DNA from 3 places in the Superficieibacter sp. genome. Region 2 is predicted to be linked to each of the others. Evidence: predicted binding sites of a transcription regulator. Region 2 holds the regulator's gene; each other region holds the start of a gene.
The links. The regulator PurR, encoded in region 2, represses purine synthesis genes. The targets are predictions, from matches to a motif close to CANGCAAACGTTTGCNTG.
Positions count from the first base shown of each region.

Region 1: a site for PurR is predicted at 1,725-1,742, ahead of tusA (sulfurtransferase TusA). Genes of this name have one in related genera too.
Region 3: a site for PurR is predicted at 3,379-3,396, ahead of gcvT (glycine cleavage system aminomethyltransferase GcvT). Genes of this name have one in related genera too.

Region 1 is NZ_DAMAPU010000006.1:238,148-246,066, reverse strand. Features, by position in the region: gene zntA (Zn(II)/Cd(II)/Pb(II) translocating P-type ATPase ZntA) at 1-1,413, shown strand, start outside; gene tusA (sulfurtransferase TusA) at 1,420-1,665, opposite strand; gene RT197_RS14000 (7-cyano-7-deazaguanine/7-aminomethyl-7-deazaguanine transporter) at 1,832-2,497, shown strand; gene RT197_RS13995 (DcrB family lipoprotein) at 2,572-3,129, shown strand; gene RT197_RS13990 (MFS transporter) at 3,130-4,338, opposite strand; gene RT197_RS13985 (AI-2E family transporter) at 4,480-5,529, shown strand; gene nikA (nickel ABC transporter substrate-binding protein) at 5,670-7,241, shown strand; gene nikB (nickel ABC transporter permease subunit NikB) at 7,241-7,919, shown strand, end outside.
Region 2 is NZ_DAMAPU010000001.1:762,087-770,005, reverse strand. Features, by position in the region: gene RT197_RS03925 (riboflavin synthase subunit alpha) at 68-709, shown strand; gene cfa (cyclopropane fatty acyl phospholipid synthase) at 746-1,894, opposite strand; gene punC (purine nucleoside transporter PunC) at 2,184-3,380, opposite strand; gene punR (DNA-binding transcriptional activator PunR) at 3,493-4,422, shown strand; gene purR (HTH-type transcriptional repressor PurR) at 4,424-5,449, opposite strand; gene RT197_RS03900 (YnhF family membrane protein) at 5,747-5,836, shown strand; gene RT197_RS03895 (MFS transporter) at 5,991-7,157, shown strand; gene sodB (superoxide dismutase [Fe]) at 7,201-7,782, opposite strand; gene RT197_RS03885 (C40 family peptidase) at 7,902-7,919, opposite strand, start outside.
Region 3 is NZ_DAMAPU010000002.1:439,118-447,036, forward strand. Features, by position in the region: gene pepP (Xaa-Pro aminopeptidase) at 1-629, shown strand, start outside; gene ubiH (2-octaprenyl-6-methoxyphenyl hydroxylase) at 626-1,798, shown strand; gene ubiI (FAD-dependent 2-octaprenylphenol hydroxylase) at 1,864-3,066, shown strand; gene gcvT (glycine cleavage system aminomethyltransferase GcvT) at 3,454-4,548, shown strand; gene gcvH (glycine cleavage system protein GcvH) at 4,572-4,961, shown strand; gene gcvP (aminomethyl-transferring glycine dehydrogenase) at 5,097-7,919, shown strand, end outside.

The sequences.
Region 1 (7,919 bases), on a different contig from region 2:
GTGGCTGCCGGAGGACGCCTGCCCGCCGATGGTCAACTCCTTACGCCGTTTGCCAGCTTTGATGAAAGCGCGTTGACCGGGGAATCCGTGCCGGTCGAGCGCAGCGCGGGAGAGAGCGTCGCGGCGGGCGCGACCAGCGTTGACCGCCTGGTCCAGCTCACCGTCGTTTCGCAGCCCGGCGATAGCGCGATTGATCGCATCCTGCGCCTGATCGAAGAGGCGGAAGAGCGCCGCGCGCCGATTGAGCGTTTTATCGACCGCTTCAGCCGTATTTATACGCCAGCGATTATGGCCGTGGCGCTGCTGGTGGCGGTCCTGCCGCCGCTGCTGTTTGCCGCCCCGTGGCTGCCGTGGATCTATAAAGGGCTGACCCTGCTGCTGATTGGCTGCCCGTGCGCGCTGGTGATTTCCACGCCTGCCGCAATTACTTCCGGGCTGGCCGCTGCCGCCCGGCGCGGCGCGCTGATTAAAGGTGGCGCGGCGCTGGAGCAGCTGGGGCGCATCCGCCACATTGCGTTTGATAAGACCGGCACGCTGACCGTCGGCAAACCGCAGGTGACGGGCATTTACCCGCGCGGCGTGAGCGAAGAGGAACTGTTGACCTTCGCCGCCGCCGTCGAGCTGGGTTCGACGCATCCGCTGGCGCAGGCCATCGTGCGTGAAGCGCAGGCGCGTCATCTTACCCTGCCGCAAGCCAGCGGTCAGCGTACCCTGACCGGAACCGGCATTGAAGCCGAAGTGGCGGGCAAAACCCTGCGTCTGTGCGCGGCCGGGAAATCGACTGAAGAAACGGTGAAAGAGCAGGTCCATGCCCTTGAGCAGGCTGGGAAAACGGTGGTGATGCTGGCAGAGAACGGCGTTGCGCTGGGCCTGATCGCCCTGCGTGACACCCTGCGCAAAGACGCGCGGGAAGCGGTAGACGCGCTGCATCAACTTGGCGTGCAGGGCATCATTCTGACCGGCGATAATCCGCGCGCGGCGGCGGCGATTGCCGGTGAGCTGGGGCTGGAGTTCAAAGCGGAACTGCTGCCCGCCGACAAAGTCCGGGCGGTGAGTGAAATGAATCAGCACGCACCGCTGGCAATGGTCGGCGACGGCATCAACGATGCGCCTGCGATGAAAGCCGCAACGATCGGCATTGCAATGGGTAGCGGAACTGACGTGGCGCTGGAAACCGCCGACGCCGCACTGACCCACAACCGGCTGACCGGTCTGGCGGAAATGATCCGCCTCGCCCGCGCTACCCACGCTAACATCCGCCAGAATATTGCCATCGCGCTGGGGCTGAAAGGGATATTTCTGCTTACCACGCTGTTTGGCATTACCGGCCTGTGGCTGGCAGTGCTGGCGGATACCGGCGCGACGGTGCTGGTGACGGCGAACGCGCTACGCCTGCTGCGCAAAGGTAATTAAGCGGGATCAGTGATTTTTACGCAGCAAATACTGGTACGGCAGCGTATCCGTTTGCTGCGCCACCAGCTCGTGCTCCATAAAACGGCAGAAGCCGGGGATATCGCGGGTGGTGGCCGGATCGTCGGCGACGATAGCCAGCGTTTCGCCGACCTGCATGGTGCGCACGGTTTTACGCACCATCATCACCGGTTCCGGGCAGCGAAGGCCCAGCGCATCAAGAACGTGGTCGGCGGTTGAGAACGAATCGGTCATGGTTATCTCGTGTGATCAAAAACGGCGTTAGTTTACGCCGCCTTTTTTGTGACGCAAGTCAGGTTAACGATTGCGTGAAAAACAACCATTGCAAAGCATCACCAAAGCAGTATCATGCGGCGGTTTCATTGGGTTCCCTCACCCCAACCACTAAAAAGGTCACAACATGACGAGTTTTACTTCTGCTCAGCGCATGAAAGCGCTGTTCTGGCTATCGCTGTTTCATCTGCTGGTGATCACCTCCAGCAACTATCTGGTGCAGTTACCGATCTCCATTTTTGGTTTTCATACCACCTGGGGCGCGTTTAGCTTTCCGTTTATTTTCCTCGCCACCGACCTCACCGTCCGTATTTTTGGCGCTCCGCTGGCGCGCAGAATTATTTTCGCGGTGATGATCCCGGCGCTACTGGTCTCCTACGTCATTTCTTCCCTGTTCTATATGGGATCGTGGCAGGGCTTTGGCGCGCTGGCGCATTTCAATCTGTTTGTGGCGCGCATCGCGGCGGCGAGCTTTATGGCCTACGCGCTGGGACAGATCCTTGACGTTCACGTCTTCAACCGCCTGCGGCAAAATCATCGCTGGTGGATGGCACCGGCGGCCTCAACGCTGTTCGGTAACGTCAGCGATACGCTGGCCTTCTTCTTTATCGCCTTCTGGCGTAGTTCCGATCCCTTTATGGCGACCCATTGGGTGGAAATCGCACTGGTGGATTACAGCTTTAAGGTGATCATCAGCCTGCTCTTCTTCCTGCCGATGTACGGCGTGGTGCTGAATATCCTGTTGAAAAGGCTGGCGGATAAATCTGATTTCTCCGCATTGCAGGCGGGTTAAAGGTTCAGCGTTGCGGTTGTGTTAAGATAAGCTCATGAGCCATTCATGGCCGTTTATCGAAAAGGAAGAAGTCAATGCGCAATCTGGTTAAATATGTCGGTATTGGCCTGCTGGTGATGGGGCTTGCGGCCTGTGATAACAGCGACACGACCACGTCCGCTCAGGCAGCGTCTGCGGAAAGTAACGCTACCGGGCAGCCCATCAGCCTGCTGGATGGCAAGGTCACCTTCTCGCTCCCGGCGGATATGACCGACCAGAGCGGCAAGCTGGGAACCCAGGCGAACAACATGCACGTGTATTCTGATGCGACCGGGCAAAAAGCGGTGATTGTTATCTTGGGTGACGACACCACCGAAAGCCTCGACGTGCTGGCGAACCGTCTTCAGGAACAGCAGCGCAACCGCGATCCGCAGTTGCAGGTGGTCTCTAATAAATCGCTGACCGTCAAAGGCCACGATATGCACCAGCTCGACAGTATCATTTCCGCCAAAGGTCAGACCGCCTGGTCTTCCGTGGTGCTCAGCAAAGTGGATAACAAACTGCTGACCCTGCAAGTCACGCTGCCTGCTGATAACCAGCAGAAAGCGCAGACCGCTGCGGAAAATATTATCAATACCGTAGTTATTAAGTAATTATCCGGCCTCCGCTGGCAACACCGGAGGCCGTTTTTTTAATCGCCAGCCCAGCAATAGCGCTACCGCCACCAGCCCCGCCGACGCCAGATAAATGACCGGTACGCCCGCCCAGGTCATCAACAGTCCGGCCAGCGGCCCCGTGATCCCCAGCGATAAATCCATAAACACCGTATAGGTTGCCAGCGCCGATCCCTGATTCTGCTGCGGCACCGCTTTCACCGCCACCACGCCCAGCGCCGGGAAGACCAGCGAGAAGCCCGCGCCGGTCAGCAACGTGCCGATTTTCGCCATCAGCGGCGTATCGGCGATGCCCACCAGCAGCAGGCCGATTATCTCCACCACAAAGCAAATCATCGCCACGTTCAGCCCGCCGAGGCGGTTAATACCGTTGGGAAACAGCAGGCGCGTGCCGACGAACGCGCAGCTAAAGAGGGTCAGCGCAAAGGCCGCGCCGTCCCAGCCTTTGGCGTCATAAAACAGGGTGATGAAGGTGGCGATCACGCCAAAACCGGAGGACGCCAGCGCCAGCGCCATGCCATACAGCCAGACCCGGCCCAGCACCGCGCGAAACGACATCGCTTTCCCGCGCCCGGCTTTCACCGCCGCTCTCGGCAGGGCACACAGCAGCGCCACCAGCGCGACCGCCATAATGATTATCGCCAGCCCGCCCAGTCCTGCCCACTGGTAGCACAGTACGCCCAGCGGCGCACCCATCGCCATCGCGCCATAGGTGACGATGCCGTTCCAGGAAATGACCCGCCCGATATGCAGCGAGCCAACCACGCCCACGCCCCACAGCGTCGAGCCAGTTCCGGCAAAGCTCTGACCAATCCCGAGGATCACGCGCCCCAGGCACAGTAGTATCAGGCTGAATATCGGGGAGCCGCCCGCAAAGGCCGCCAGCAGATAGCAGACGCCGCTCAGAAAACAGCCGCACAGCCCAAAGACGACGATTTTTTTCGGGCCGAGCTGGTCGGCGTAGCGCCCGGCATGGGGACGGCTTAGCAGCGTGGCGAAGTATTGCAGGCTGATGACCAGCCCCGCCCAGAAAGCGCTGAAGCCCATGACGTCATGCACGTAGCCGGGAAGGACCGCCAGCGGCAGCCCGATGGTGAGATAGCTTGCGAAGTTAAAAATAACAACCGACAGGATCCGCAGGTTCAGGCGGAAGCCGCTTAGCTCCGGCCCGGCGACGGGTTCAGGCATAACATTCACCGCATTTTTACAACAATGTTTCATTATTACACGTCAGGACACGAAATGTTGCCGCTGCTTTCAGAATTTCTGCCTCCGGCGTTCCAGCAACAAAGCGCTACACTTAGAGCATTCTTACTGAAGGAACTCTCCATGACTACCCCTACTCCCGATAAAGCGGGTTTGCACATTCTGTTAAAGCTGGCCGCACTGGTTATTATTCTGGCGGGTATTCATGCAGCGGCGGATATTCTGGTCCAGCTCTTGCTGGCGCTCTTTTTTGCTATCGTCCTGAATCCACTGGTCACCTGGTTTATCCGCCGGGGGGTCAAGCGCCCGATCGCCATTACCATTGTAGTGCTGGTGATGATGGTGGTCCTGACCGCGCTGTTAGGCGTGCTGGCGGCGTCGCTGAACGAGTTTGTCGCTCTGCTGCCGAAATACAATAAAGAGCTGACGGCAAAAGTGCTCTACCTGCAACGCCAGGTGCCGCTGCTCCACCTCCATCTCTCCCCGGAAGTGATGCTCCGGCGTATGGATTCCGAAAAGGTAATGGCGTTCGCCACCGCCTTAATGACCCAGCTTTCCGGCGCGATGGCGAGCGTGGTGCTGCTGGTGATGACCGTGGTGTTTATGTTGTTTGAAGTGCGCCACGTGCCTTACAAACTGCGTTTTGCCCTCTCCAATCCACAGATCCACATCGCCGGGCTGCACCGCGCGCTGAAAGGCGTTTCGCATTATCTGGCGCTGAAAACGCTGATCAGCCTGTGGACCGGGGTGATTGTCTGGCTGGGGCTAATGCTGCTGGATATTCAGTTCGCGCTGATGTGGGGCGTGCTGGCCTTCCTGCTGAACTACATTCCCAACATTGGCTCGGTGCTTTCCGCCGTGCCGCCGATGTTTCAGGCGCTACTGTTTAACGGCGTGTATGAATTCGTGATGGTCGGCGCACTGTTCCTGGTGGTGCATATGGTGCTCGGCAATATGGTTGAACCGCGCATGATGGGGCACCGACTGGGGATGTCGACGATGGTGGTGTTCCTGTCGTTGCTGGTCTGGGGCTGGCTGCTCGGCCCGGTGGGGATGCTCCTTTCGGTGCCGTTAACCAGCGTCTGTAAGATCTGGATGGAGACCACCAAAGGCGGCAGCAAACTGGCGATCCTGCTGGGGCCAGGGCGTCCGAAAAGCCGATTGCCGGGATAACGTTTTGTTTTTAGCCCGGTACAACACATAGCGCTTTCTTATAGATACCGGGCATCTATTGATTCAGGACAACGTAAAAGTATGATGAATTACTAAAATCATCACACTTTTTCGATTATCTCATCCTTGAGGCAATAACGTTGTCCAGATTACGTTACGTTCTGCTGGCGGTGATTGCCTGTGCGCCGCTGCTTACGCGTGCCGCAGCACCCACCGAAATTACCACCGCCTGGCCGGTGAACGTCGGGCCGCTTAATCCGCATCTTTACACCCCGAACCAGATGTTCGCCCAAAGCATGGTGTATGAGCCGCTGGTGAAATATCAGGCGGACGGCACGGTAAAACCCTGGCTGGCGACGCGCTGGAGCCATTCGGCGGATGGCAAGGTCTGGACCTTCACCCTGCGCGATGATGTGACCTTCTCCAACGGTGAAGCGTTTGACGCACAGGCAGCGGCGGCGAACTTCCGCGCGGTGCTCGATAACCGCCAGCGCCACGCCTGGCTGGAACTGACCAACCAAATCACCAGCGTTAAAGCCCTCAGCAAAACCGAACTGCAAATCACCCTCAAAAGCGCCTACTACCCGTTCCTCCAGGAGCTGGCCCTGCCGCGCCCGTTCCGTTTTATCGCTCCTTCGCAGTTTAAAAATAATGAGACGATGCTCGGCATTAAAGCGCCGATTGGCACCGGGCCGTGGATGCTGAAGGAGTCGAAGCTGAATCAGTATGACGTGCTGGTGCGCAACGATCGCTACTGGGGCGAGAAGCCGCAGATCCAAAAAATCACCGTCAGGGTGATCCCCGACCCGACGACCCGCGCGGTGGCTTTTGAAACCGGTGATATCGACCTGCTTTACGGCAATGAAGGTTTGTTGCCGCTCGATACCTTCGAACGCTTCAGCCATAACCCGGCATACCGCACCCAGCTTTCGCAGCCGATTGAAACGGTGATGCTGGCGCTGAACTCCGCCAAAGCACCGACTCACGAACTGGCGGTGCGCGAGGCGCTTAACTACGCGGTCAACAAAAAATCGCTGATCGACAACGCGCTTTACGGCACTCAGCAGGTGGCGGATACGCTGTTTTCCCCTTCCGTTCCCTACGCCAATATTGGCCTGAAACCGCGCCAGTACGACCCGACGCTGGCAAAATCCCTGCTTGAAAAAGCGGGCTGGACACTGCCAGCCGGTAAAGCCATTCGCGAGAAAAACGGTCAGCCGCTGCGTATCGAACTGTCGTTTATCGGCACCGATGCGTTAAGTAAATCGATGGCGGAGATTATCCAGAGCGATATGCGCCAGATCGGCGTCGATGTCGCGCTGATCGGCGAAGAAGAGAGCAGTGTTTATGCCCGCCAGCGCGACGGTCGTTTTGGCATGATTTTCAACCGCACCTGGGGCGCGCCTTACGATCCGCACGCCTTTATGAGTTCGATGCGCGTGCCGTCGCACGCGGATTTTCAGGCGCAGCAGGGGCTTGAAGATAAGCCCCTGATTGATAAAGAGATTGGTGAGGTACTGGAAACCACCGACCCGACCCAACGCCAGGCGCTGTATCGCGATATTTTGACCCGCCTGCACAACGACGCGGTGTATCTGCCGATCAGCTACGTCTCAATGATGGTGGTGGCGAAGCCTGGGCTTGGCGTCATTCCTTTCGCGCCCATTGCCTCAGACATTCCGTTTGAAGACATTACCCCGGTGAACCCCTGATGCTGCGTTACATTTTGCGGCGTATGTTGCTGCTGATCCCGATGATTTTCGCCGCCTCGGTCATTATCTTTCTGCTGCTGCGCCTTGGCACCGGCGATCCGGCGCTCGACTATCTGCGCCTCTCTGACCTGCCGCCAACGCCGGAAATGCTTGCTTCCACGCGGGTGATGTTAGGACTGGATCAACCGCTGATCGTGCAGTACGGCACTTGGCTATGGAAGGCGCTGCATCTGGACTTTGGCCTCTCGTTCGCCACCCAGCGCCCGGTGCTGGATGACGTGCTGAATTTCCTGCCCGCGACGCTGGAACTGGCGGGGGCGGCGCTGGTGCTGATCCTGCTGACCTCCGTGCCACTCGGCATCTGGGCGGCGCGCCACCGCGACCGTCTGCCCGATTTTGCCGTGCGCTTCATCGCATTTCTCGGCGTCTCAATGCCCAATTTCTGGCTGGCGTTTTTGCTGGTGATGTTCTTCTCGGTGCATCTGCAATGGCTGCCCGCGCTGGGTTATGGCGGCTGGCAGCACCTCATTCTGCCTGCGGTGTCGATTGCTTTTATGTCGCTGGCGATCAACGCCCGCCTGCTGCGCGCCAGTATGCTGGAAGTCGCCGGGCAGCGGCACGTCACCTGGGCGCGACTGCGCGGCCTGAACGACCGGCAAACCGAGCGCCGCCATATTC
Region 2 (7,919 bases):
CACCTGTTATTGTGCGTAGCAGAAATACAGCGATTAAAACGTAATGATGGCATACAGGAGTCAAGGCATGTTTACTGGTATTGTACAGGGCACGGCAAAAATCGTGTCCATTGATGAGAAACCTAATTTCCGCACTCACGTCGTCGCGCTCCCCCCGGAGATGCTGGATGGGCTGGAGACGGGGGCATCGGTGGCTCACAATGGCTGCTGCCTGACAGTGACCGAGATTAACGGCAGCCACATTAGCTTCGATTTAATGAAAGAAACGTTACGCATCACGAATCTGGGCGACTTAAAAGTCGGTGATGAAGTTAACGTCGAGCGGGCGGCAAAATTCAGCGATGAAATTGGCGGGCATTTGATGTCCGGCCATATTATGACCACCGCAGAGGTGTCAAAAATACTCACCTCGGAAAACAATCGCCAGATTTGGTTTAAACTCCAGGACCCGGCGCTGATGAAATACATCCTGTATAAAGGATTTATCGGCGTGGACGGTATTAGCCTGACGGTGGGTGAGGTGACGGCAACACGTTTTTGCGTATATTTAATTCCAGAGACGCTTCAGCGCACCACGCTTGGGAAGAAAAAACTGGGGCACCGCATTAATGTAGAAATTGACCCGCAAACGCAGGCGGTCGTTGATACCGTAGAGCGGGTGCTGGCCTCACGCGAAGCGGCGCTGCTTCAGGCGCAGTCAGCAGAGTAAAAAATAACCCCGGCAAGCCGGGGTTATTTTTATCGATTAACGCGCGACCCGCAGGCCGTTTTCCACGCCGCGCGAAAATACCACCTGCCAGAGCTGAATATCCCGCGCGCGAAAGGCGCCAGCACAGGCATTCAGGTAATAGCTGAACATCCGCCGGAAACGCTCCGAATAGTTATCCGCAATTTCTGGCCAGGATTCGATAAAGCGCTCGTGCCAGGCCATCAGCGTTTTATCGTAATCGGCACCAAAATTATGCCAGTCCTCCATCACAAAATGCGGCTCGCTGGCGACAGCAATCTGGCGCACTGAGGGCAGGCAGCCGTTCGGGAAGATGTATTTATCAATCCACGGATCGACATTATTGTCGGTTTTTTTCGAACCGATAGTGTGCAGCAGGAAAATACCGTCCGGTTTCAGGTTACGGTCAACAATTTCAAAATAGGTTTTATAGTTTTTGGGGCCGACGTGCTCAAACATTCCGACCGACACAATGCGGTCAAACTGATCCTGCAAATCGCGATAATCTTCAAGCAGAATGGTCACGTCCAGACCTTCACAGCGCGCCTGCGCCATCTTTTGCTGCTCGGCGGAAATGGTGACGCCGGTGACGCTTACGTCATAATTTTTCGCCATCCACGACGCCAGACCGCCCCAGCCGCAGCCGATATCCAGTACCCGCATCCCCGGCTCAAGCTGCAATTTTTCGCAGATAAGTTGCAGTTTGGCACGCTGCGCATCCACCAGATTATCGGCTTCTTTCCAGTAGGCGCAGGAATACTGCATGTACGGATCAAGCATTCGGCTGAACAGGTCGTTACCAAGATCGTAATGTTCTTTGCCGACAATCCAGGCTCTTTTTTTACTTTGCAGATTGAACAGGCGACCGGCGGCAACGCGCAGGGTATCTTTCAGATGGTGAGGGAGCTGGCTTTCCAGCCCGGCACGCAGCACTTTGGTAAAAAATATATCCAGCCGGTCACATTCCCACCAGCCGTCCATGTAACTTTCCCCCAGGCCGAGTGAACCCTCCTGCAACACGCGCCGGAAGAACTGCGGGTTTTTGATCCGCACATCATAAGGGGCGGTGCCGTTAATGGCGATTCCGGCACGACTGAGTAACTCATTAGTAATGCGATACCAGTCATCATCCGGGATGTTAACGTCTTCTATACACGATGAACTCATAGCTTCTCCATCACGCGTATGTGATCAGAACCTTTTAACAGCGTAGATGCTATTTTGGGTTGTGAGAAATCTCACGGAAAATCCGTAAGCCTGCTATCCGACGTAGAAACAGAGGAAGGGAGAGTACCCTTGCCGAAATGCCATCCGTGGTTAAAACGGGTGAGTTCCTCCACCCGCTAAGTATCACTGATTTATCGTAATTATAAGACAACGAAAACCAGTATAGGACGCTAAACTCGCTGATTCAATACAAAAGTCTTAGCAAGCTAATTACATGCATACAACATAATCAGGCGCGACAGGACTTTTTATCTTCATCGTGTGCGACGGTGACGTTGCCGTTACGCTGCATCCGATAGCCCAGTCCCGCCAGCAATACGGTCGCCAGCATCACGCTGGTGGTGGTCAATAGCGGCGTTGCCATCAGCGAGGAAACCGCCAGGCTTGCCAGGAAACATAACCCGAGCTGTAACGTGTTCTGAAGCGCGGCGGCGCGTCCCGTGGCCTGCGGGAAGGGGCGTAAGGCCTGGGCGACCACAATCGGGTAAATCGCTCCGTTGACCAGCGCCATGATGCAAAACGGGATTAACAATGCAGTCAGAGAAGCTCCGTCGCTCAGGCCGATGCCCCAGGTCGCCACCACGCTTAATGCATAAACGCTCAGCAGCCAGGGCAGCAGACGCGCACCCTGCCATTTTTGCAGCGCAGCGCGACAGCCGTAGCCACCGGCCAGAAAAGCGATAGTTTGCGGTACATAGCTCAGGCCAATCACGCCAGGCCCATAGCCCATCGCGCTAAGAATAAACGGTGAACCCGTGAGCCAGGCAAAGAAGCTGGCAGAGCAGGCGGCATAAATCAGCACGTTGCCGCAATACGGGCGCGAACGCAACAGGGTCGCAAACGTCAGGGGACTGCGATCTTCAGGCGCTTTTTTCGGGGCGGGTTTCAGACGCAGGGCGGGCAGCATCAGCAGGATCGTAATAACGAAAAGAGTGGCGAAAATCGCCCGCCAGTCAAAATGTACCAGCAGCCAGCTTCCCAGCAGCGGTGCCAGCGCCGGAGAAAGCCCGACCAGCGGCATGATGGTGGCGAAGATACGATTAATTCGTTGGGCCGGATAATAATCGGTGACCATCGCCTGCCAGGTGACCGCCGCCGCGCAGACACCTGCCGCCTGGACAAACCGCAGGATCAGCAGGGTGGTGGCATCCTGAACCCAGAGCATCCCCAGGCAACCGAGCGCAAAAATAGCCAGCCCGCTTAGCAGAACCGGACGCCGGCCGTAACGATCCGACAATGGTCCCCAAATTAACTGGGTCAGTGCGAAGCCTGCCAGAAACAGACTTAAGCTGGCGCTGACCGCAGCGGCTGGAGTATTCAGGTCGCGCTGGATCGCCGCAAACGCCGGTAAATACATGTCGGTGGCCAGAAAACCCAGCACGCTCAGCCCGGCAAGCCAGACCAGAAAACCTTTTCCAGGTTGCATCGTTATTCTCTTATTGATGACAGATGATAGTGCGCCAGAGTGTAGGCAGTGCATTCCGGCTTGTGAAACGCTAATATTTGCGCGGTGACATCAAAAAATTTGCAGGCAGAAAATGTGGTCGGAATATTCCCTCGAAGTGATAGATGCGGTCGCACGCAACGGCAGTTTCAGCGCTGCTGCCCAGGAATTGCATCGTGTGCCTTCTGCGGTCAGCTATACCGTGCGGCAAATGGAGGAATGGCTGGGCGTTAGTCTCTTTGAGCGGCGGCACCGGGATGTGGAATTAACGCCTGCCGGGAGCTGGTTTTTGAAAGAAGGGCGGACTGTTATCAAAAAAATGCAGATCACCCGTCAGCAGTGCCAGCAAATCGCTCACGGCTGGCGCAGTCAGTTGCCGATTGCGGTGGATAATATTGTCCGCCCGGAGCGAACCCGGCAGATGATTGTCGATTTTTACCGTCACTTTCCCGACGTGGAGCTTATTGTCTTCCAGGAAGTGTTTAACGGTGTCTGGGATGCCCTCGCCGACGGGCGGGTGGAGCTGGCCATTGGCGCAACCCAGGCGATCCCGGTCGGCGGGCGCTACGCGTTTCGCGATATGGGAATGCTAAGCTGGCGCTGCGTGGTCGCCCACGATCATCCGCTGGCGAGTCTGCCGGGGCCGCTGAGCGATGATGAGTTGCGCAACTGGCCGTCGCTGGTACGTGAAGACACCTCGCGTTCGCTGCCCAAGCGCATTACCTGGCTACTGGATAATCAGAAACGGGTCGTGGTGCCGGACTGGGGATCGTCGGCAACCTGTATTTCCGCCGGACTGTGCGTGGCGATGGTGCCCGCGCATTTTGCCCGTCCGTGGATTGACAACGGAAAGTGGCGGGCGCTGGAACTTGAAAATCCTTTTCCTGATGCCGCCTGCTGCCTGACCTGGCAGCAAAGCGATATCTCACCTGCGCTGGCGTGGCTGCTGGAGTATCTGGGGGACAGTGAAACGCTGAACCGGGAATGGCTGCGGGAGCCGGACGCTGCGGCTCCCGATGAATAACTTAACGCCGATAGTCCACAAACGGGCCGTCGGCCACCGAGCGACGTTCGACCAGGCGCGGATGCACTTCAATGGACTTCGACTCGACGCGTTTATTAACGATACGATCCAGCAGCATATTAAACGCCGCTTCGCCGAGGGAATCCTTCGGCTGATGGATGGTGGTCAGCGCCGGAGTAAAAAACTCCGCGTTGCGCACGTTATCATAGCCAATGACTGAAATATCCTGCGGCACCCGCAGACCCATTTCATCAGCGGCGCACAGTGCGCCCATGGCCATAATATCACCGCCGCAAAAGACCGCCGTCGGGCGATGGGCCTGATTAAGGATCTGCTGCATCGCGTGGTAGCCGGATTCCGGTTCAAAATCACCCTGCACAATCCACGGCTGCGGAATAGTGATCTGCGCTTCTTCCATCGCCTTCAGGAAACCGCTCAGGCGACCTGCGCCGGTATTGCGCTCCAGGGCGCCGGGGATAATACCGATGTCCCGGTGCCCGCGTTCGATCAGGTAGCGCCCGGCCATGTAGCCGCCTTCAAATGCGTTATCAATGACCGAGTCGGTGAAGTCAGCTTTCGCCTCGCCCCAGTCCATTACCACCATTGGAATATGCCGGTACTCTTCGAGCATGGTCAGCAGGGGAGCCGGATATTCAGAACACATGACCAGCAGGCCATCGACGCGCTTTTGCGCCATCATCGACAGATAGGCCTGCTGTTTTTCAATATCGTTCCAGGCGTTACCGAGGATCAGGGTATAGCCTTTCTGGAAACAGCTTTTCTCGACCGCCTCAATAATTTCCGCAAAATAGGCGGCTTCGCTGCTGGTCGCCAGCAGGCCAATTGATTTAGTGTGGTTGACCTTCAGACTGCGGGCAACCGCACTCGGGGAATAGTGAAGTTCTTTTATCGCCGCCCATACCGCCTCACGAGTGTCTTCCGCTACAAAACGCGTTTTGTTAATAACATGTGATACGGTTGTAGTGGAAACGTTTGCGCGCTTCGCGACATCTTTAATTGTTGCCATTAAAATCTTACTCCAGACCCGATTACTGAACGCCTGCAAATAAAGGTAAACGTTTGCCTGCACACACCCCTGGCGCAAAATGTGATGATTGCAACAGGCCGGGAAAACGACACAGAACGTCAGGTGGGGGTCAATGGCTGGTACGCTTATAATTAAGCGTGGAATTTTGGCCGATTCTGAGCAAAAGGGAAAGCGAAAAAATGGCGATCAATCTAAATCAGGCAAGATTTTCACCGTCAGGTGTGTAAAAATGAACAAGCTCACTTTTCACAGGGTAATAACAAGGAGTAAAAATTGATGAGTACCGATCTTAAGTTTTCTCTGGTAACGACGATTATTGTTCTGGGTCTGATTGTTGCCAGCGGTCTGGTTGCTGCGCTGCATTGATTTTCCGGGGGAGGGCCACCTCCCTCGCTGATTGTTCTCTTTTCCGCAATACTCTTTTGCCATTTATGTAACTTCTGTTTTTTTGTGATTAATGTCATGCTTTTGACATCTTTTCGTCGTGCCGTTATTTCGACGGCTGAAACGGAGTCTGTGAATGAAAGTGAATTACCCCTTGCTGGCGCTCGCAATTGGGGCGTTTGGTATTGGCACCACCGAGTTTTCTCCGATGGGATTGCTGCCGACCATCGCCGAGGGCGTGGGCGTCTCTATACCTACCGCCGGAATGTTGATCAGCGCCTATGCCGTTGGCGTGATGGTGGGCGCGCCGGTGATGACGTTATTATTGTCACACCGAGCGCGGCGTAATGCGCTGATCTTCCTGATGGCCATCTTTACCCTCGGCAACGTGCTTTCTGCCATCGCGCCTGATTACACGACCCTGATGCTGTCGCGTATAGTCACCAGCCTTAACCACGGGGCGTTTTTTGGCCTTGGATCGGTGGTGGCGGCGAGCGTGGTGCCGAAGCATAAACAGGCCAGCGCGGTAGCGACCATGTTTATGGGGCTAACGATTGCCAATATTGGTGGCGTTCCGGCGGCGACGTGGCTGGGTGAAACCATCGGCTGGCGGATGTCATTTCTGGCGACGGCCGGATTAGGGGTGATCGCGATGCTCAGCCTGTGGTTCTCGCTGCCGAAAGGTGGGGCAGGCGAGCGGCCAAATGTGCGTCAGGAACTGTCAGTGCTGGTGCGCCCGCAGGTATTAAGCGCGCTGTTGACCACGGTGCTCGGCGCGGGCGCGATGTTTACGCTTTATACTTACATTGCGCCGGTACTGCACAGCATCGCCGACGCCACGCCCGCGTTTATTACCGTCATGCTGGTGCTGGTGGGAACGGGGTTTTCCATCGGCAATTATCTGGGGGGCAAATTTGCCGACCGCTCGGTGAGCGCAACGCTGAAAGGATTTTTGCTGTTGCTAATCGCGATTATGCTGGCGATCCCGTTGCTGGCGCGTAACGAATTCGGCGCGGCCGTCAGTATGCTGGTATGGGGCGCGGCAACCTTTGCCGTGGTTCCGCCCTTACAAATGCGGGTTATGCGGGTTGCCAGCGAAGCGCCGGGGCTGTCGTCATCGGTTAATATTGGCGCGTTCAACCTCGGTAATGCGCTGGGTGCAGTGGCCGGTGGGGCAGTCATTTCTGGTGGGTTGGGTTACGGCTTTGTCCCGGTGATGGGGGCGATTATTGCCGGTCTGGCCCTGCTGGTGGTGTTCTTCTCCGGCCGTCAGTCAGAGCGTGAAGCCTGCGCCAGTCGCTGATTACGCTCAGGCGCAGAAGGCGAAAACCTTCTGCGCCTGCCGGTTACGCCGCCAGATTCTGCGCGACGAAATCCCAGTTCACCAGCGCCCAGAAATGCTCCAGATAAACCGGGCGGGCATTGCGGTAATCAATGTAGTAGGCATGTTCCCAGACGTCCACGGTCAGTAACGGCGTGTCTGTGCTGGTCAACGGCGAACCGGCATTGGAGGTGGAAACGATAGCCAGGCTGCCGTCCGCTTTTTTCACCAGCCACGTCCAGCCCGCGCCAAAATTTTTAACTGCCGCCTCGGTAAACTGCTTTTTGAATTCGCTCACGCTGCCAAACGCTGCGTTAAGCGCGCTTGCCAGTTCTGCGCCAGGCTCGCCACCCGCGTTTGGTGCCAGGCAGTGCCAGTAGAACGTATGATTCCACACCTGGGCCGCGTTATTGAACACGCCGCCTTCCGCGCCGCAAACAATCTGCTCCAGCGTTTTGTTTTCCCACTCAGTGCCTTTGATGAGGTTATTGAGGTTGGTCACATAGGCCTGATGATGTTTGCCGTAATGATATTCCAGCGTCTCGGCAGAAATATGCGGTTCCAGCGCCTCTTTTGCATACGGTAATGCAGGTAATTCAAACGACATTGCATGACTCCCTTTTTATTTTGTTAACTTAATATCCACATATTAAGTATGGGTATATTAACAAAATAAAGCAGGAGGCAGAAGAGGGAAACCCTGCTGCGTTGGCAGCAGGGTTTTGATTAGCGGATATTTTTCGC
Region 3 (7,919 bases), on a different contig from region 2:
TTGTTGGCGGTGGTGACAACGGCTGCATCCTGCACTACATCGAAAACGAGAGCGAGCTGCGCGACGGCGATCTGGTGCTGATTGACGCGGGCTGCGAGTACCACGGCTACGCGGGAGATATCACCCGCACCTTCCCGGTTAACGGCAAATTTTCCCCGGCGCAGCGCGAAATCTACGATATCGTGCTGGCATCGCTGGATGCCGCCCTGCGGCTGTATCGTCCCGGCACGTCGATGCAGGAAGTCACCACGGAAGTGGTGCGCATCATGATTACCGGGCTGGTGAAACTGGGCATCCTGAAAGGGGACGTGGAGGCGTTAATCGCCGAAAACGCGCATCGTCCGTTCTTCATGCATGGTCTGAGTCACTGGCTGGGGCTGGACGTTCACGATGTCGGCGCCTATGGCGTGGATCGCTCCCGGAAGCTGGAGCCGGGCATGGTGCTGACCGTGGAGCCGGGGCTGTATATCGCGCCGGACGCCGACGTTCCCGCACAGTATCGCGGCATCGGTATTCGTATTGAAGATGACATCGTCATCACCGACGACGGCAATGAAAATCTCACTGCCAGCGTGGTGAAAAAAGCCGATGAGATTGAGGCGCTGATGGCGGCGGCGCGCCAGCAATGAGCGTGATTATTACAGGCGGCGGGATGACCGGCGCAACGCTGGCGCTGGCAATATCTCATCTGACGCAGGGCGCGCTGCCGGTTCATCTGGTTGAAGCCGTGGCACCTGCCACGGTCGCTCACCCCGGCTTCGACGCGCGGGCGATTGCACTGGCGGCGGGCACCTGTCAGCAACTGGCGCGCATTGGCGTCTGGCAGGCGATTGCCGACTGCGCCACCGCCATTAAAACGGTTCATATCAGCGATCGCGGGCACGCCGGAGCGGTGATGTTGGAGGCCAGAGATTACGCGATCCCGGCGCTCGGTCAGGTTGTCGAACTGCACGACGTCGGCCAGCGTTTATTTGCCCTGCTGCGCAAAGCGCCCGGCATCACGCTACACTGTCCGGCAAGCGTAGTCAGTTTCACCCGCAGTGAGAATGACGTCAGCGTCACGCTCGACAGCGGCGAAACGCTGCAAGGTCAGCTACTGGTCGCCGCCGACGGTTCCCGCTCCCCGCTGGGCGAACGCTGCGGCGTGCAGTGGCAGCAGGAGCCGTATCAGCAGCTGGCGGTCATAGCCAACGTCACCACCGCCGTAGCGCATCAGGGGCGCGCGTTTGAGCGCTTCACGCCGCACGGGCCGCTGGCGATGCTGCCGATGTCCGGTGGCCGCAATTCGCTGGTGTGGTGCCATCCGCTCGAGCGGCGTGAAGCGGTGCTGGGCTGGTCAGACGCGCGTTTTTGCGATGAACTCCAGCGCGCCTTTGGCTGGCGGCTGGGGCGCATTACCCACGCCGGGCAGCGTGCGGCGTATCCGCTGGCGCTTAACACCGCCTCGCGCGCTATCTCTCACCGGCTGGTGCTGGTCGGCAACGCGGCCCAGACTCTGCATCCGATTGCCGGACAGGGATTTAACCTTGGCCTGCGTGATGCCATCAGCCTTGCGGAAACGCTGGCGGATGTGGCGGCGGGCGATCCGGGCGATTATGCGGTTCTCAGCCGCTATCGCGAACGCCGGATAGCCGATAAAACCGCGACGATTGGCGTCACTGACGGGCTGGTGCATCTGTTCGCTAACCGCTGGTCGCCGCTGGTCGCCGGACGCAATGCGGGGCTGATGGCGATGGAATTCATAACGCCCGTTCGCGACGCGCTGGCCCGGCGCACGCTGGGCTGGGTGGAACGCTAGGCTAACTTTTTTTCAGTCCACGGGCTGCAACCATTATGGCCGGATCAGGCTTCAGGAGTGAAACAGTGCAAAATGTTGACGTAGCGATTGTCGGCGGTGGGATGGTCGGGCTGGCGATTGCCTGTGGTCTGCAGGGCAGCGGTCTGCGCGTGGCGGTACTGGAGCAAAAAACGGTACAGCCACCGGCGGCAGATGCCCCTTATGCGCTGCGCGTCTCGGCGATTAACGCCGCCAGCGAAAAGCTGCTCTCGCACCTTGGCGTCTGGTCCTCCATTACTGCGCATCGCGCCAGTTGCTATCACGGGATGGAAGTCTGGGAAAAAGACAGTTTTGGGCACATCCGTTTTGATGACCGCAGCATGGGGCACACTCATCTCGGTCACATCGTTGAAAACGACGTCATTCACGCCGCGCTGTGGCAAAAGGCGCAGCAGTGTCAGGACGTTACGCTGATCGCCCCGGCGGAAGTGCAGCAGGTGGCGTGGGGTGAAAACGAAGTATTTATCAGCCTGAAAGACGGCACGATGATGACCGCGCGGCTGGTGGTCGGCGCGGACGGCGCGAATTCCTGGCTGCGCGACAAAGCCGACATTCCGCTGACGTTCTGGGACTATAACCATCACGCGCTGGTGGCGACTATCCGCACCACCGAGCCGCATCAGGGCGTGGCGCGTCAGGTATTCCACGGAGAAGGCATTCTGGCTTTCCTGCCGCTAAGCGATCCGCATTTATGTTCAATTGTCTGGTCGCTTGCCCCGGATGACGCCGCGCGAATGCAGCAGGCGGACGAAGCGGAATTTAACCAGGCGCTGACGGTGGCCTTTGATAACCGGCTTGGCCTGTGCCAGGTAGAAAGCGAGCGTCAGGTTTATCCGCTGACCGGGCGCTACGCACGGCAGTTTGCCGCTCACCGGCTGGCGCTGGTCGGCGATGCGGCGCACACCATCCATCCGCTGGCCGGGCAGGGCGTGAATCTCGGCTTTATGGATGCGGCTGAACTGATTAACGAACTGCGCCGTCTCAGCCTGCAGGGCAAAGATATCGGGCAGCATATGTATCTGCGTCGCTTTGAGCGCAGCCGTAAGCACAGCGCTGCGCTGATGCTGGCGGGAATGCAGGGTTTTCGCGAACTCTTTGCCGGACACAACCCGGCGAAAAAACTATTGCGCGATATCGGCCTGAAAATGGCGGACACGCTCCCGGGGGTTAAGCCCCAGCTCATTCGCCAGGCGATGGGGCTGAACGATCTCCCTGACTGGTTACGTTAACTGCGTCACACTTCTGCTCCCGGCCTCTGCGCCGGGATCTTTTCCTCGTTTGAAAAATTCTAATTTCACTCCTTTTTTCGCATTAGATTTTTTAATCTTTTCCATTTTGGACTGCGGAAATTCCACCGCTTTTTCCCTCTTAAATATCACTATTCAGCAAAATGAAGAGGCCAAACTTTATTTTCTGTTTGTTGAATCCCATTTTGGCAGTCAAAAATTCTGTAGTCTCTTTAGTGCATTATCGTCATAAGCTAATGTGATGACCTTCTTTAGCTTATGGTTAACCTGCGGTTTCAATGATAAGTTCAGGCCAAAGATAACGTTTGCGTCGCTGCCGTTTTGCGGGCGTAAAACGGATGACAGCCCGGCATATTCAACGAGGAAAAGATGACTCAACAGACTCCGTTGTATGAACAGCACACCCAGTGTGGCGCGCGCATGGTGGATTTCCACGGCTGGATGATGCCGCTGCATTACGGCTCACAGATTGATGAGCACCACGCGGTGCGCACCGATGCGGGCATGTTTGATGTGTCGCACATGACCATCGTTGATTTGCGCGGCAGCCGCACCCGCGAGTTCCTGCGTTATTTGCTGGCGAACGACGTGGCGAAGCTCACCAAACCCGGCAAGGCGCTTTACTCCGGGATGCTCAACGCTTCCGGCGGCGTGATTGACGATCTGATCGTCTATTTCTTTACCGAAGATTTCTTCCGCCTCGTCGTTAACTCCGCAACCCGTGAAAAAGACCTCGCCTGGATCACCCAGCACGCTGAATCGTATGCCATTGACCTGACCGTGCGTGATGATCTGTCGCTGATAGCGGTGCAGGGACCGAATGCCCAGGCGAAAGCCGCCACCCTCTTTAATGAACAGCAGCGTCAGGCCGTTGCCGGAATGAAGCCTTTTTTTGGCGTTCAGGCTGGCGATTTGTTTATTGCGACCACCGGGTATACCGGCGAAGCCGGTTATGAGATCGCGCTGCCGAATGAACAGGCGGCGGCGTTCTGGCAAGCGCTGGTGGACGCAGGCGTAAAACCCTGCGGGCTGGGCGCGCGCGATACGCTGCGTCTGGAAGCGGGCATGAACCTGTACGGTCAGGAAATGGACGAAGGCATTTCCCCGCTGGCGGCCAACATGGGCTGGACGATTGCCTGGGAGCCTGCCGACCGTGATTTTATTGGCCGGGAAGCGCTGGAATCCCAGCGTGCGAAAGGCACCGAAACGCTGGTTGGTCTGGTGATGACCGAAAAAGGCGTGCTGCGTAACGAACTGCCGGTGCGTTTCACCGACGCGCAGGGCAATCCACGGGAAGGCGTGATCACCAGCGGCACGTTTTCGCCGACGCTTGGCTACAGCATCGCGCTGGCCCGCGTTCCGGCTGGCATTGGCGACACGGCTATCGTGCAGATCCGCAACCGTGAAATGCCGGTGAAAGTGACCAAACCCGTTTTTGTGCGTAATGGCAAAGCCGTTGCGTAATGTACTTTTCTGGAGAATGAGCGATGAGCAATATCCCTGCTGAACTGAAATACAGTAAAGAACACGAGTGGCTGCGCAAAGAAACTGACGGCTCTTATACCGTCGGCATCACCGAGCACGCGCAGGAACTGCTGGGCGACATGGTGTTTGTCGATCTGCCGGAGCCTGGTGTGACCGTTAGCGCGGGCGACGACTGTGCGGTAGCGGAATCGGTGAAGGCAGCGTCCGATATTTACGCGCCCATCAGCGGTGAAATCGTGGCGGTCAACGAGGCGCTGGGGGATTCCCCGGAACTGGTTAACAGCGAGCCTTACGCGGGCGGCTGGATCTTCAAAATTCGCGCCAGCGACGAAGCCGAAATCGACGCACTGCTGGACGCCACCGCTTACCAGGCACTGCTGGAAGACGAGTAATCGGTGCCGGTCCCTCTCTCTGCCGGAGAGGGACGCCTCAGTTCTCCTTCTCCTGCCGGGAGAAGGCTGGGGCGAGGAAAATCGCTTTTCCTTGCCCTGATTGACATTCACAGCACGTTTCAGGAACCCTCGCTCATGACACAGACGTTAAGTCAGCTTGAAAATAGCGGCGCATTTATTGAACGCCACATCGGGCCGGATGCTCAACAGCAGCAGGCAATGCTGCAAACCGTCGGCGCAGAATCGCTGAACGCCCTGACCGGCCAGATTGTCCCGCAGGATATCCAGCTTGCCACTCCGCCGCAGGTGGGCGAGGCGGCAACGGAATATACCGCGCTGGCAGAACTGAAGGCCATTGCCAGCCGCAACAAGCGCTTTACCTCTTTCATCGGCATGGGCTACGCCGCCGTACATCTGCCGCCGGTGATCCTGCGTAATATGCTGGAAAATCCGGGCTGGTACACCGCCTATACGCCGTACCAGCCGGAAGTCTCCCAGGGGCGTCTTGAAGCGCTGCTCAATTTCCAGCAGGTGACGCTGGATCTGACCGGGCTGGAGATGGCCTCCGCCTCATTGCTGGACGAAGCGACCGCCGCCGCAGAAGCGATGGCGATGGCAAAACGCATCAGCAAACTGAAAAACGCCAACCGCTTTTTCGTCGCCGCCGATGTGCATCCGCAAACGCTGGACGTGGTGCGTACCCGTGCTGAAACCTTTGGTTTTGACGTGATTGTTGATGATGCAGAGAAAGCGCTCGATCACCAGGATCTGTTTGGCGTGCTGCTTCAGCAGGTCGGGACAACGGGTGAAGTCCATGATTACAGCCCGCTGATTGCCGAGCTGAAAGCGCGCAAAATCGTGGTTAGCGTGGCGGCTGATTTTATGGCGCTGGTGCTGCTGACCTCGCCGGGCAAGCAGGGCGCGGATATCGCTTTTGGCTCCGCGCAGCGCTTCGGCGTACCGATGGGCTACGGCGGCCCGCACGCGGCCTTCTTTGCGGCGAAAGATGAATTTAAACGTTCCATGCCGGGGCGCATTATCGGCGTCTCAAAAGATGCGGCGGGCAACACCGCGCTGCGCATGGCGATGCAGACTCGTGAGCAGCATATCCGCCGCGAGAAAGCCAACTCCAACATTTGTACCTCGCAGGTGCTGCTGGCTAACATCGCCAGCCTGTACGCGGTGTATCACGGTCCGGCAGGTCTGAAGCGGATTGCCGATCGCATCCATCGTCTGACCGATATCCTGGCGACGGGCCTGCAACAAAAAGGGCTGAAGCTGCGCCACGCTCACTACTTCGACACCCTGTGCGTTGAGGTAGCGGATAAAGCCGCCGTGCTGGCGCGCGCCCAGACTGCTGAAATCAACCTGCGCAGCGACATTCACAACGCGGTCGGTATCACGCTTGATGAAACCACCACCCGCGAGCAGGTGCAGACGCTGTTTGCGGTGATTGTGGGTGACGACCACGGGCTGGATATTGACGCGCTGGATAAAGACGTGGCGCACGACAGCCGCTCTCTTGCGCCAGCTATGCTGCGCGACGACGCGATCCTCACGCATCCGGTTTTCAACCGCTATCACAGTGAAACCGAGATGATGCGTTACATGCATTCGCTTGAGCGCAAAGATCTGGCGCTGAATCAGGCGATGATCCCGCTCGGCTCCTGCACCATGAAGCTGAATGCGGCTGCGGAGATGATCCCCATCACCTGGCCGGAATTTGCCGAACTGCACCCGTTCTGCCCGGCAGAGCAGGCTGAAGGTTACCATCAGATGATCAATCAGCTTGCGGACTGGCTGGTGAAGCTGACCGGCTACGATGCGCTGTGTATGCAGCCCAACTCCGGCGCGCAGGGCGAATATGCGGGCCTGCTGGCGATCCGTCATTATCATGAAAGCCGCAACGAAGGGCACCGTGACATCTGCCTGATCCCCAGCTCCGCGCACGGCACCAACCCGGCCTCGGCGCAGATGGCGGGTATGCAGGTCGTCGTGGTGGCCTGCGATAAAAACGGCAACATCGATTTAAACGATCTGCGCGCTAAGGCGGAGCAGTCGAGCGCTAATCTTTCCTGCATCATGGTGACCTATCCGTCCACCCACGGTGTGTACGAAGAAACCATCCGCGAAGTGTGCGAGATTGTGCATCAGTTCGGCGGTCAGGTGTATCTCGACGGGGCTAATATGAACGCCCAGGTCGGTATCACCTCGCCGGGCTTTATCGGTGCGGACGTCTCGCACCTTAACCTGCATAAAACCTTCTGCATTCCGCACGGCGGCGGCGGGCCGGGCATGGGGCCGATTGGCGTCAAAGCGCATCTGGCCCCGTTTGTACCGGGCCACAGCGTGGTGCAAATCGAAGGGATGCTCACCCGTCAGGGTGCAGTTTCTGCGGCCCCGTTCGGCAGCGCGTCCATTCTGCCGATTAGCTGGATGTACATCCGCATGATGGGCGCGGAAGGGCTGAAGCAGGCCAGTCAGGTCGCAATCCTCAACGCTAATTACATCGCCAGTCGCCTGAAAGACGCGTACCCGGTGCTGTATACCGGGCGCGATGGTCGCGTGGCGCACGAATGTATTCTCGACATTCGCCCGCTGAAAGAGGCGACCGGTATCAGCGAGCTGGATATTGCCAAGCGCCTGATCGACTACGGTTTCCATGCGCCAACCATGTCTTTCCCGGTGGCAGGTACGCTGATGGTGGAACCGACCGAATCGGAAAGCCAGATGGAGCTGGATCGCTTTATCGACGCGATGCTCTCTATCCGTGCGGAAATTGACCGCGTACAAAACGGCGAGTGGACGCTGGACGATAACCCGCTGGTCAACGCGCCGCATACTCAGCACGAACTGGTCGCGGAGTGGAACCACGGCTATAGTCGTGAAGAGGCGGTATTCCCGGCGGGATCGGTCAACAAATACTGGCCGACCGTGAAACGTCTGGATGACGTATGG